4 regions of the Bacillus sp. z33 genome follow, and region 4 is predicted to be linked to each of the others. Evidence: predicted binding sites of a transcription regulator. Region 4 holds the regulator's gene; each other region holds the start of a gene.
What was found. Region 4 encodes LexA, which represses DNA repair genes until DNA is damaged. Its sites were predicted from a motif close to CGAACATATGTTCG; they were not measured.
Positions count from the first base shown of each region.

Region 1: AC4G3L_RS03475 (Y-family DNA polymerase) is a predicted target of LexA. The motif match lies at 2,015-2,028, and genes of this name have one in related genera.
Region 2: uvrB (excinuclease ABC subunit UvrB) is a predicted target of LexA. The motif match lies at 1,766-1,779, and genes of this name have one in related genera.
Region 3: AC4G3L_RS08190 (YhjD family protein) is a predicted target of LexA. The motif match lies at 1,224-1,237, and genes of this name have one in related genera.

Region 1 is NZ_JBZFQN010000001.1:736,556-739,772, reverse strand. It holds gene AC4G3L_RS03490 (S9 family peptidase) at 1-780, shown strand, start outside; gene AC4G3L_RS03485 (heme oxygenase) at 863-1,201, opposite strand; gene AC4G3L_RS03480 (YrdB family protein) at 1,488-1,841, shown strand; gene AC4G3L_RS03475 (Y-family DNA polymerase) at 2,088-3,217, shown strand, end outside.
Region 2 is NZ_JBZFQN010000003.1:359,578-362,794, forward strand. It holds gene AC4G3L_RS13505 (ABC transporter substrate-binding protein) at 1-1,187, opposite strand, end outside; gene AC4G3L_RS13510 (CsbA family protein) at 1,447-1,674, shown strand; gene uvrB (excinuclease ABC subunit UvrB) at 1,872-3,217, shown strand, end outside.
Region 3 is NZ_JBZFQN010000002.1:228,507-231,723, reverse strand. It holds gene AC4G3L_RS08195 (TVP38/TMEM64 family protein) at 447-1,058, opposite strand; gene AC4G3L_RS08190 (YhjD family protein) at 1,270-1,644, shown strand; gene AC4G3L_RS08185 (competence protein ComK) at 1,676-2,257, opposite strand; gene AC4G3L_RS08180 (IDEAL domain-containing protein) at 2,518-2,748, shown strand; gene AC4G3L_RS08175 (NUDIX domain-containing protein) at 3,028-3,217, opposite strand, start outside.
Region 4 is NZ_JBZFQN010000001.1:78,171-81,387, forward strand. It holds gene AC4G3L_RS00425 (helicase-related protein) at 1-961, shown strand, start outside; gene lexA (transcriptional repressor LexA) at 1,144-1,770, opposite strand; gene yneA (cell division suppressor protein YneA) at 1,925-2,248, shown strand; gene AC4G3L_RS00440 (YneB family resolvase-like protein) at 2,320-2,967, shown strand; gene AC4G3L_RS00445 (DUF896 domain-containing protein) at 3,047-3,217, shown strand, end outside.

The DNA of each region.
Region 1 (3,217 bases), 660 kb from region 4:
GAACCGGACATAATAACGTATCCATCTTTTGATGGTCTCCCAATTGAAGCTTTATTCTATAAAGCAAAACCGGAATACGATAAAGGAGAAATGATACTGTGGCCGCATGGGGGTCCGCAGCATGCAGTACGAAAGTCTTGCAACCCATTATTCCAGTATCTATTAAATAATGGCTATAGTATTTTTGCACCGAACTTCCGGGGTTCTACAGGATATGGATTGGCTTTTACTAAAATGGTGGAGCGTGCCTGGGGAGCAGGAGCCCGTTTAGATAATATTGCTGGTCTGGATTGGTTAATTGAACAAGGGCATGCAAAGAAAGGTAATATTTTCTTAATGGGAGGCAGTTATGGCGGCTATATGTCCTTGCTTTTACATGGACGCCATGCTGAATATTTTAAAGCAGTAGTAGATATTTTCGGTCCATCTAATTTATTTTCCTTTGTCGATTCAGTTCCGGAGGATTGGAAACCAATCATGGATGCTTGGGTTGGCCATCCGGAAAAAGATCGAGATAAATTGGTTGAATACTCTCCTGTAACCTATCTTGAACAAATGACAAAACCAATGCTTGTTATTCAGGGTGCCAATGATCCGAGGGTAGTAAAGGCGGAATCCGATCAAATTGTACAGTCTCTTAAGGACAAGGGGAGGGATATTTTCTATATGGTGATGGAAGATGAAGGACACGGGTTTGCTAAGAAAGAAAACGAAATCGCTGTGTATCGCAGGATTTTAGCTTTTTTTGAAGAGCATCGGCATAGTGTGGTGAAGGCTTAGTTATTTACATTATCAGTACTCAGGAAACATAAAGGGCTGGGCAAAATCATTAAAATGATTTTAGCCCAGCCCTTTTTACGTATTAGTTTATTGGTGCTGCTTCTTTTACGGAAGCGATGGTAAATGTAGTCTGTTGGCTTCCCAACATAGGAGAGTCTTGTTTAGCTGCATCGGGTTTGCCTTCTGGACGTTGGTGTGCTTTTTTGAAGGCATCACTGTTTTTCCAGGCAAGGAAGCTTTCTTCATCTTCCCAGTACATATTAACGCTCATCTCATCGTATTCTGTTAACCCTTGTGTCAGTAATACTTCTACTTTAACAAATCCTTTGAATTTATCTAATTCGTTTCCGGAAGTAAAACGGCCAGCCATTTTTTCTGCGAAACCTGGTTTTGTTTTAATTTTGTTTTGAACGATAATCATAGAATCATTCTCCTTTTTATTTGTTTCTGGGAATATCTCAGATTACTTCTTTAAATCATTCTTGCACTCTTATTATATACCCTTTCCGAAAATTTCAAATTTATTATGCTTTGTGGTTTGTCAATTTTTTATCCCCGATGCTTAAAATAATGGCCTATTCCAAGTTTGTTGATTTTTGAAGGAAGGGGAGAAGGTGGGGTTGTACCTTATCATATTTACGAATCAGTAAAATTGGAATATTCTATACATAAGTGAATGTACAAAAAGGGAGTGGGAAGAAAATTAGATGATCTTATCCATTAATCTGGCTATTCGTTTTTTAATTGAACTGGCTGTTCTTATATCTGTCGGTTATTGGGGATTCACAATTGACGAACATTGGCTAATGAAAGGTCTCGCCGGCATTGGAACTCCATTTTTGCTTGCTGTTTTGTGGGGATTATTTGTTGCTCCTAAAGCGAATTTTTCAATTTCTTCCCCGGGGAAAATAGGGATAGAAGTAGTTATCTTTTTGTTCGGTGTAGGGGCTGTATATTCCCGCTTTGGTAAAATAGCTGCTACTGTATTTGCTATCATGATGCTGCTCAATTCTTTCTATGTTCATTTCAATAGTAATTCTTCACAAAAGAATCATCTATAGCAATCTAAAACAGTTTACCGAGAAAAAATCCTGATGGGATTTTCGAACGGAAAGCTGTTTTTTTCTTTTTTCGGTTGATGTGTGTAGTTTTCTCTTAATTCATTCACAGAATCTAAGTATTTGCACTCTTACGCAGCTCTATACATAAATTGTAAATAATTTTCCGTTGAACACGAACGTATATTCGCGTATCATTAAGGATATAATAAACACGAACATACATTCTTATTTGGGGAAGGTTTTAATATGATTGATTACAGTACTTTGCCGCACCATTATGTCATGTGTGTGGATATGAAAAGTTTTTTTGCCAGTTGTTCAGCAGTGATGATGGGGTTGGATCCACTTGAATGTTATTTGGCTGTGGTCAGTGACACGGAACGGAGCGGCAGTGTCGTGTTGGCTTCATCGCCCAAAATGAAGAAAGAGTTTGGCATTAAGACGGGGTCGAGGTTATTTGAGATTCCGGATGATCCGCGCATTATAAAAGTTAATCCCAAAATGGCTACGTATTTGCGTATCTCTACTGAAATCAGCCGTTTATTTAATCGGTATGTACCTAAAAGTGCCATTCATACGTACAGTGTCGATGAAAGCTTCTTAAAAGTGGACGGTACCACCCGCCTATGGGGTGATATTGTTGAAATAGCTGAAAAAATTAAGGATGAAATCGATCGGGAGTTTCAGCTCCCCTGCGCGATTGGTATTGGCCCGAATATGCTGCTTGCCAAGCTGTGTCTTGATTTGGAAGCCAAGAAAAAGGGAATCGCCCAGTGGACCTATGAGGATGTACCTGAAAAATTATGGCCTTTATCCCCTTTGAGCGAAATGTGGGGAATTGGCAAGCCATTGGAAAAAAAGTTGAATGGAATGGGGATTTTTTCGATTGGTCAATTGGCGCGCTATGACTTGGCGGCACTTGAAAAAAAGTTTGGTGTGATGGGCAACCAATTGTATCATCATGCCTGGGGTGTTGATTTATCTGATATTGGAGCGCCCATTATGGAAGGGCAAATCAGCTTTGGAAAAGGGCAGGTTTTACTTCGGGATTATAAAAAGCCTGAGGAAATAAAACACGTCATTCTGGAAATGTGTGAGGAAGTAGCCAGAAGAACACGTGCAAGCAGGATGGCTGGACGAACGGTCAGTTTAGGGATTTATTACAGTCAGGATGAATTTGGAGGAGGATTTCATCGTTCTATTACAAGAGAGACACCGACCAATATTACGATGGATATTTATGAAATGTGCTTAACATTGTTTGAACGATTTTACACTGGTAAGACTGTCAGAAAGATTTCTATTACACTTTCGAATGTTATTCCGGACCAGGAGATGCAAATCAGTCTATTTGATCAGGATGGCTGGCGCAGGCG
Region 2 (3,217 bases), on a different contig from region 4:
ATATCTGATATTTTTTGATAGTTAGGAGTAACAGGTCTTGGCACGGCATTTTCCAATGTTTCTACAAAAGATTTTTCTTTGAAAACAGGGGCTGCCTCCTGGATTTCCTTGTCCTCATACAATGCTTTTATGGTAGGAGCGCGTCCGCCTTCCGTAGCTGAAATCTTTTGTCCCTCTTCACCTGTCATGAATTTTACAAATTCCCATGCCTCTTTTGGATGATCTGTATAACGGTTAATCATGGCCATATAGCCTCCAAGTGTCGAAGCAGAGCCAGAATCACCGGCAGGCAGTGAGGTGAATGCAAAGTTGTCGGCTACCTTTGATGTAGCTTTATCAGCAGCTGTCTTAGCCATATAGGGCCAATTCCGTGCAAAGACGGTTTGCCCTTCATTAAAAGCAGACTCTGTTTCGGTCTCAGTGAAGGTTAAAATATTATTTGGCATGAAATCCGCATTGGCGATTTCGATCATTTTACTCAGACCTTTTTTGGCCTCCGGACTATTAATTACGACTTCATTGTTTTCATCAATAATTTTCCCTCCGTACGCAGCAATGAATTCCATGGCGTTAACTACAATACCTTCATATTGTTTAGCTTGAAAGACAAAGCCTGAGCTGGTTCCTTCTTTGCCGTTTCCTTCTTTAGCCATTTCAATTAGCTCATCCCATGTTTTCGGAGCTTCCTTAATTAGGTCTGTTCGATAAAAGAGAATGCCCGCATCAGAGTATTTTGGCATAGCCCATTGCTTGCCCTCAAATTTTCCTGCTTCGACCGTACCAGCGAAATAATCATCAAGATTAATTTTATCTTGGTCAATAAAACGGTCTAATTCCATAGCGTAGTTTGCCTGGGCGAATTCTGCCGGCCAAACGACATCTGCATCAAATACATCAATTTCAGTGCTTTTACTACTGAACGTGGTTACATATTGGTCATGCTGTTGGGTTGAACTGTTTGGCATTTCTTGGTAGTTTACTTTGATGTTGGGATGCTTTTTCTGGAACGCCTCGATTAGTTTTTCGGTACTGCCGGTTGTATCGGCTCCTCTGGCATATGTAATTTCGACTACCTTTTTGTTGGATTCTTTCTTATCGGTAGAGGTTTCTTCGGTATCCGAGCATGCTGTTAAAGCAATCCCTACTAAAGCAGCGGTAGAGAAGGATAACCATTTTTTAATTTTCATATTTCCCCTCCTATTTAATTGGTAACTACTTCTATATAGATTCCTTTAGATCTGGTTATCGAAACCTAATTTTGGTATAAATTTCAACTTTTGTTACTAAGTCCCTATGCGTCTTCGGTTATACAGGTGGCAATCCGGGCTAGATAGAAAAACCTGGGTTTCTTACTGGATTAATCAAAAGAAATGTAATATATTTGTAGCTGGATAGAATAATCGGAAATAGAAAGTGTTATTCCAGAGGAAGTAGGTGAGACCATAGATGAAGATTTTAATAGCTCTTTTAGCTCCAGGATTATTAGTTGTTCTTTTTTCAAGAGTGACCTATAGCTGTATAGTCGGTTTGTGTTTAACAGTTGCTCTGATTGCTGCTTCAGCGTATAAAGGCTATACATCATCATGGCCTCTGATTATAATTGATGCATTTTCATTAACGGCTGGGTATTGGTATTCCCAGCGTATGATAAAAAGAACACCTAAAAGTGCATAAATGAGAGACTGAGTCTTCCGTATTATTAAGGGAGACTCTTTTATTTTTTTGTAGGATGGGCATAAATGATACTACATGAGGATAAAAAAGGGGAATATTTGTTCGCTTTTTGTTGGTTTGATTATAGGTGGTTGTGGTAAAATATTGTTATCCAATAAAACGAGAATTGAGATAGAAATGATGAAGGGGGCTTTTGTGTGAGTAAACAATTCGAATTGGTTTCCAAGTATACTCCTCAAGGAGACCAGCCAGCCGCAATTAAAGAGCTGGTGAATGGAATTAATAATGGCGTTAAGCATCAAACGCTGCTTGGCGCTACAGGAACAGGAAAAACGTTCACGATTTCGAACGTGATTAAAGAGATTAATAAGCCCACTCTTATCATTGCTCATAATAAGACGCTTGCCGGACAGCTGTACAGTGAATTCAAAGAATTCTTCCCGAATAATGCCGTGGAGTACTTTGTCAGTTACTATGATTATTATCAACCTGAAGCGTATGTCCCTCAGACTGATACCTTTATAGAGAAGGACGCCAGCATTAATGATGAAATCGATAAACTGCGGCACTCTGCGACATCCGCATTATTTGAACGGAAGGATGTCATTATTATTGCCAGTGTCTCCTGTATTTACGGCTTGGGTTCTCCAGAAGAATATGGGGAAATGGTTTTATCCATTCGAAAAGGCATGGAACTGGAACGGAACCAGCTGTTGCGTAAACTGGTTGATATACAATATGAACGAAATGATATTAATTTTCAACGCGGGGCATTTCGGGTAAGAGGAGATGTAGTAGAGATTTTCCCTGTTTCAAAAGATGAGCACTGTGTACGCGTTGAATTTTTTGGCGATGAAGTGGACCGGATCAGAGAAGTCGATGCATTGACTGGTGAAATTATTGGAGAAAGAGACCATGTAGCTATCTTCCCGGCATCCCACTTCGTTACACGAGAAGAAAAAATGAAAATCGCCATTCAAAATATCGAGAAAGAATTGGAAGAGCAGCTTACTTTTTTAAGAGGTGAAGGCAAACTTCTCGAAGCACAGCGCTTGGAACAAAGAACGCGCTATGATCTTGAAATGATGAGAGAAATGGGCTTTTGTTCAGGGATTGAGAACTACTCCCGTCATCTGACATTGAGGCCGCCGGGTTCTACCCCCTACACCCTTATTGACTATTTCCCTAAGGATTTCTTAATGGTGATTGATGAGTCCCATGTTACAATCCCGCAGGTTCGCGGAATGTATAATGGAGACCGCGCCCGTAAAGAGGTGCTTGTTAATCACGGTTTCCGACTGCCATCGGCAATGGATAACCGGCCTTTGCAATTTCAGGAGTTTGAAGAACATGTCAACCAAATTGTCTATGTATCTGCTACACCGGGACCTTATGAACAAGAGCATTCACCCGAAATGGTTCAGCAAATTATTCGTCCAACAGGGCTGTTGGATCCAACTATTGACGTTCGTCCGATTGAAGGTCAAATTGATGACCTATTAGGGGAAATCAACGAGAGAATCACAAAGAATGAGCGTGTCCT
Region 3 (3,217 bases), on a different contig from region 4:
AGCCATTCCGACCGACGAATCCCACTCCTTCTCCTTCCTTTATCTCTCAAACGTAATATTTTCAAATAGCTTTGTTCCGCCATAGTTTTTTTAATTTGTTGTACACTGCATACAATCATGGTATGAACTCCTCTCATGCTCATACCTTATACATGAAAAGAAGCCATTAGGAAGTCGATATAAGACTTCCCCATGGCTTTCGAATTCCTATTTTACCGAGGGTATAGAGACTTATTATCGTTCTTTATTCATATGAATTTCCTAAAAAGAAATTGCACATGAAAAGTAGCACGAAGCAATGACAAATTTTTAAAAGCCATTACAAACATACCTTCACAGAACGATTCACTCTACACCTCCTTTAACGAGTTAATTTAATTATAATTAAAAACGTCCAGACAATTATTAACAGCTGCTGTTTTACTCTTCATAGATGTCTTGCCATTCTACGAAGGTTCCTTCTGGTCCACACGGTTTAAACGCATCTCGACTTGTTTACCTATAAGCCATAACAGGACAATGACGATACCAACAATAATACTTTTAACCGGTTCGCGAATTAAAGACATAATGTCATGGCCAATATAACTAATAGTAAAGATCATAACCAATTTTCCCGCAAAGACTGCAAGCATATATTGTTTTGGACTAATGTCAGATAATCCACAAACTATATTTACAATCGCGGAAGGAGTAAATGGGAAACAAAGCATGATAAATAGCGGGCCAAATCCATGATGATTGATCCAACGCATTGCCTTTTGCACAGCTGCATGTTTATGTACAAAGGATAGGGCTTTTTTCTTTCCATATTTTCTGGACAAATAAAACACAACCATCGCGCCAGCCACAGCCCCTGTCCAGGATAAAAGAAATCCAAGCCACAAACCAAATGCATTGGCATTAGCCGTCACAAAAACAAACAAAGGCAAAAACGGAAGAAACGCTTCAAAAAAAGGGAGCAGCAATCCCGGTATGGGACCCAAGTTTCTATAATCACTTATTAATTTGGCTAAGTGCTCCATAGTTAGCCAATCTGTTAACCAATTAAAATCCATAGTCTCTCCTCACAAACAAATGACAAATTCTGTTCATACTCTATAGATATCCCCAATTATTATGGATTAAAACAATCATTATATTTATTATATCAGATTGCTTTAAAGAGAGAATTAGTTAGAAAATAAACTTGTCAAAAATGTGAAAAGCGATTATTCTATACAAGAACATACGTTCGTTTTTTACAGACATTGAAAGGACGCGATATACATGACCCGCATCCCTACAGAAGAACGCAATATAATGGAAAAAGCGATTTATCTACCAATGGTTCTCACTGTACTGTCACGAGACCTCCAAGTAGTAAAAGTATCGCCCTTCAAATTAAAACAACCTTACTTATTACTGATTGATGAAACGATGAAACAGATCCAAGCGGAATTAAAACAAGTAAGCCACTATATGAGGCAGCATCAACTCAAAGTGGAAGAAACAAAAAGAGACGAATCATTCACATCTTTTTTATTTCTATATAAAGGCTATGAGGAATATCATAATTATTTCAATCCCCGTATCCGCAATAAAGTACAGGAATTACTGGAATATTATTTTTTAAAACAGTGGACGGATGAACTGAAAAAATAAGCGGCGTTGTTAAAGGAATTTATTAACGTTCTCAATCTCTATATGGAGACTGGTTTAAACTATTTGTTTGAAAATCAGATTTCCGATCATTCACTTGGATGGCATTATATAAATAATTTGTCTTTCGCTCTGCCTCTGCAAGTTTCTGAAGGAGCTTCGACTTTAGCAATGCTGTTCTGAGCATTTGGTTTTCAATGATACTATAGGATACCGGTATCACAATAGATTGTTGATTGTGGAAATTGATTTGTGTTTTAGTCGCGCTAATCTTAACTCTGGATACGATGTGCTCATAAGAAAGCCAGATGCACGATTCTTTCGCAGGAGATGTAGTAGGAAAAAAGAATAAGCGATTTCCCGGCTCTATTGAAATGGGAACTTTATGTGAAATACCAAGAAGTGTTTTCGTTGACTGGCATCTCCCAGGATAGTTTGCACCAAAATAATCACAACTGGATTTAACTACTTCAGATGGTCTAAAAGGTACTAAAATTTCTTCATCAAATTCAATGATTTTAGAATATGTTTTTGATCCATATTCAACTGGAACGATAGCAAATGTAAATGGACTGATTTCGTAATCCTCTCTCCTGCTTATCACATTTGTTTCCATGGCTTCCTCCTTGTATGAGCCTACATTTAAACTACCATTTCAATATAACATAATATTTCAAAATAATTGGTTTATTCACCAAAATTTCAAATTTAACCCAAAACTCTTGTAATTTCTAAGGTTTTTATTTTTTATATATTGGGTATTTTATATAATAACTATATTAACCTATTATAATAAATTTTCTGAATTATTTAAATATTTGGTTGATTTTTCTTTTTATCTGACTTATAATAAAAAAAAGCAACGGGGGGATATCCATGAATCACGAAAAAGCAAATACAGATATCGTAAAGGCTGTTAATGTGACTGTTGACCAGGCGACCATGGAAGACGTACTTATGGATATGTTAATTTACGAAGCCCAACTAACCCATGCACAAAAGAAACTGAAAAAAGAAATTGATCAGGCCTTGGACAATAGAGACAAAGAAGCGTTTATGAAACTTTCCGCCGAGCTAATTGAATTGGAAAAAAACTTTGGTCACTAAGCCAAACAACCTGTTAAAGTAAATACGTAGTATAAAAAATCACAGAGCAAGGATCCTTTAATCCTGCCCTGTGATTTTCTTGTTTTTACTCTTTTAATCTGCGGTTGGCTCTAACCAGTACTTAGAATGAGAACGTTGATTGAATCAATTACTTCGTAAATGCAATGATTGTATCAAACCTTTCCTTACCTCCTATTCGGACTTGAACCTCTTCTTTAATAATCTGATGATACCCTTTTGACAAATGCATTGCCCTATACTTCCATTACAAAGCACCCTCTAATTTACATCCCCCAAATATACGGGGACAGGTTCTCCTTTAGTATATTTGATAAGATATTCCCTCATTTGTTGCGGATAGACTCTGTAGGTTAATAAATCACTTAATGACAGCCATTCAACTCCTATTTGACCGTCGTCCGGATTGGTTCCATTGTGCAACATTGTATGAGTACCTTTAATTGTACAC
Region 4 (3,217 bases):
AAATAAAGTGCTTCAAACTGCTTCAAAGCTGGAGAGAAACGGCCATAAAGTAAGTGTAATCTATGGAAGTATGCCTCCTGAGACAAGAGCTAAACAAATTCAGAGGTTTATTAACAGGGAAACGCGAGTGATTGTATCAACAGATGCAATCGGGATGGGGCTTAATCTACCGATTAGGCGGGTCGTTTTTTTGGAAAATGATAAATTTGATGGCACGAGAAGACGTTTATTGACCTCTCAGGAAGTAAAGCAGTTAGCCGGCCGTGCCGGCCGTAAAGGTATATATAATGAAGGAAGAGTGGCGTTTACTGATCAAATTGGTTTAATGAAGAGGTTGTTAAATGGTGAGGATCGACCCATCAGTACATTTACAATAGCACCTACACAAGGGGTATTTGAGCGGTTTAAACGATATCATTCCAACTTTGAACAATTCTTTGAATTATGGGATGAGTTTAAAAATCCTGCTGGCACAACAAAAGCACCGCTTACTCAGGAAAAAGCATTATATCATTTAATTCGCCATGAACAAATAGAAGGACGAATGTCCATAACTGATTTATACGGTTTTCTTCATTTACCTTTTTCAGCGAATGAGGAGAGCCTGGTTAATCAATGGCTGTATAATATGAAAGCCATTGTGGATCGAAGAGAATTGAGAGAGCCTTTAATAAAGAAAGATTCCTTGGATGAACTTGAATTGTCTTATAAATCAGTAGGATTGCATTTATTGTTTTTGTATAAATTAGATAGAAGAAGTGAAACGGTCTATTGGGAGCGAGTAAGAGAAGAAATCAGTTCAGATGCACATAATAAGTTAAGAAAAGGGGTTAAAAAATATCAAACAAAGTGTCGATTATGCCATAAGCCGTTAAGCTGGAATTATCGATTTGCTATTTGCCAATCCTGTTATGAAGAAAGTAAACAATCCAGGTACTATTATAAAGGGCGGGATATATAGGAGAGTTGAACTTGCAATTAACCGTTGCAAGTTTTTTTTGTATACCATAATTATATTATGTAAACTAGAGGTTGTAAAAAAAGATTTATAGCAATAAACAGGAATAGATGAAACTTATTAAACATAGATTGATAGAGAGAATAGATTAAAAGTAGAACCGGCATTTGCCGGTTCTATGGTTCTTACTGAATGTTTCTGTACAACCCGATAACTTTACCTAAAATACTGACATTTTGTAGAATGATAGGTTCGAGCATAGAGTTTTCCGGTTGAAGACGGAAATGGCTATCTTCTTTAAAGAAACGTTTCACTGTTGCTTCATCATCTTCCGTCATAGCAACAACAATTTCACCGTTGTTTGCAGTATGCTGCTGGCGAACAATTACATAGTCCCCGTCAAGGATACCAGCTTCAATCATACTGTCTCCCATAATTTCAAGCATAAATACATTTTCATCTGCAGGAGCCATATGTTCAGGAAGAGGGAAGTATTCCTCAATATTTTCAATGGCTGTAATAGGCTGCCCGGCAGTTACTTTCCCGATTAATGGAACATTAACGGAATTTGTTTTTGGAATATGGTCATGCGGATCCATATCCAGTATTTCAATAGCACGCGGCTTAGTAGGATCTCGTCTGATGAGACCTTTGCTTTCCAAGCGTGCTAAATGACCATGAACCGTGGAACTGGAAGCCAGTCCAACTGCTTCGCCAATCTCTCGAACGGAAGGTGGATAGCCCTTCTTTTTAACTTCTTCTTTTATATATAGCAAAATATCCTGCTGTCGTTTGGATAATTTAGTAGTCATCTCCCGCACCTCTTTATGCTTTGTTGTTTTTAGTATATCATTTCTTGTTTAACAGTACAAACATAAGTTCGTTTTTTGTGTTGACACAAAACATGTGTTCGGTTTATACTTACATTATGACAAGCGAACATATATTCTATGGAGGGGTTTATTCATGAAAAAATTATGGACTTCTTATTCTTATACAATTATATTTATTATCGGAGTTTTCTTATTAATATCTAGTTTACTGGTGACAAATATTGAAACACCAAAGGACGATTTTCAACAGATTACTGTTAAAAAAGGAGATACAGTTTGGGATATGGCTGACAGATTTGATGGCAGTGAGATGACGCAGACTGAATTTGTTTCCTGGGTTCAGGAACATAATGATTTGCAGATTAATCAATTAAAAGAAGGGCAAACGATTGTGATTCCTGTTAAGAAAAATACTGACAATACAGAAATGCTGCATTTAGCAGATTCTGATAAATAACTATATAATCAGTAGGTCGGGATATAGGATCCCGGCCTTATCTATATGTAAAAAAAGAATGGTGAGAGAAGATGAAGGTTGGAATCTATTGCAGAGTAAGTACAGATAAAAGTTCACAGGAAACATCCTTGGAAAGGCAGGAACAGGAGTTAACAAGACTCGCTGCTGTTAAGGGATTTGAGATTGTTATTACCCAGAAGGAACAAGCCAGTGGATATGATTTAGAGCGGGAAGGTATTCTAATCTTGCTGGAAAAAATGAAAAATAAAGAAATTGAGGGCCTGTTGATTCAGGATGAAACGAGACTGGGCAGAGGAAATGCTAAGATAGCCCTATTGCATTGCATCTTTAAAGAAGGGATTAAATTATATACTGTCACTCATAATGGAGAACTTGAAATCTCAGAAACCGATGCCATGCTTTTGCAAATCATCAGTATTGTAGAAGAGTACCAGCGTAAATTGCAAAACAGTAAAATCAGAAGAGGAATGAAACGAGCAATTGAAAAAGGATACAAACCACAAAAAAACCTCTCCAATCAACATATAGGGGGTGGCAGAGAAAGATCTGAAGTACCGTTACAGGAAGTCATTGAACTGCGTATTAAAGGATTGACTTTTGCTGAAATAACGGAGAATCTAAATAGAAAAGGGTATGAACTTTCAAAAGCAACGATTCACCGAAGATATTCAGAATATATGAAAAAGAATACGAATTAATAGTTACTTCTTGAAAATAATTCTGTTTTTCTATACGATGACAATATCTACTTATATTTCATATAGAAGGAGCAATACTATGCTGCCAATGCATAAAATTAAAAGAATTAATGAATTGTCCAAAAAATCAAAGTCAGTAGGTCTTACAAAAGAAGAAGCCACTGAACAATCTCTTCTTAGGAAAGAGTATTTGGAAACTTTTCGTACTTCCATGAGAAATACAGTCGAAGGTTTAACCATTATTGATCCA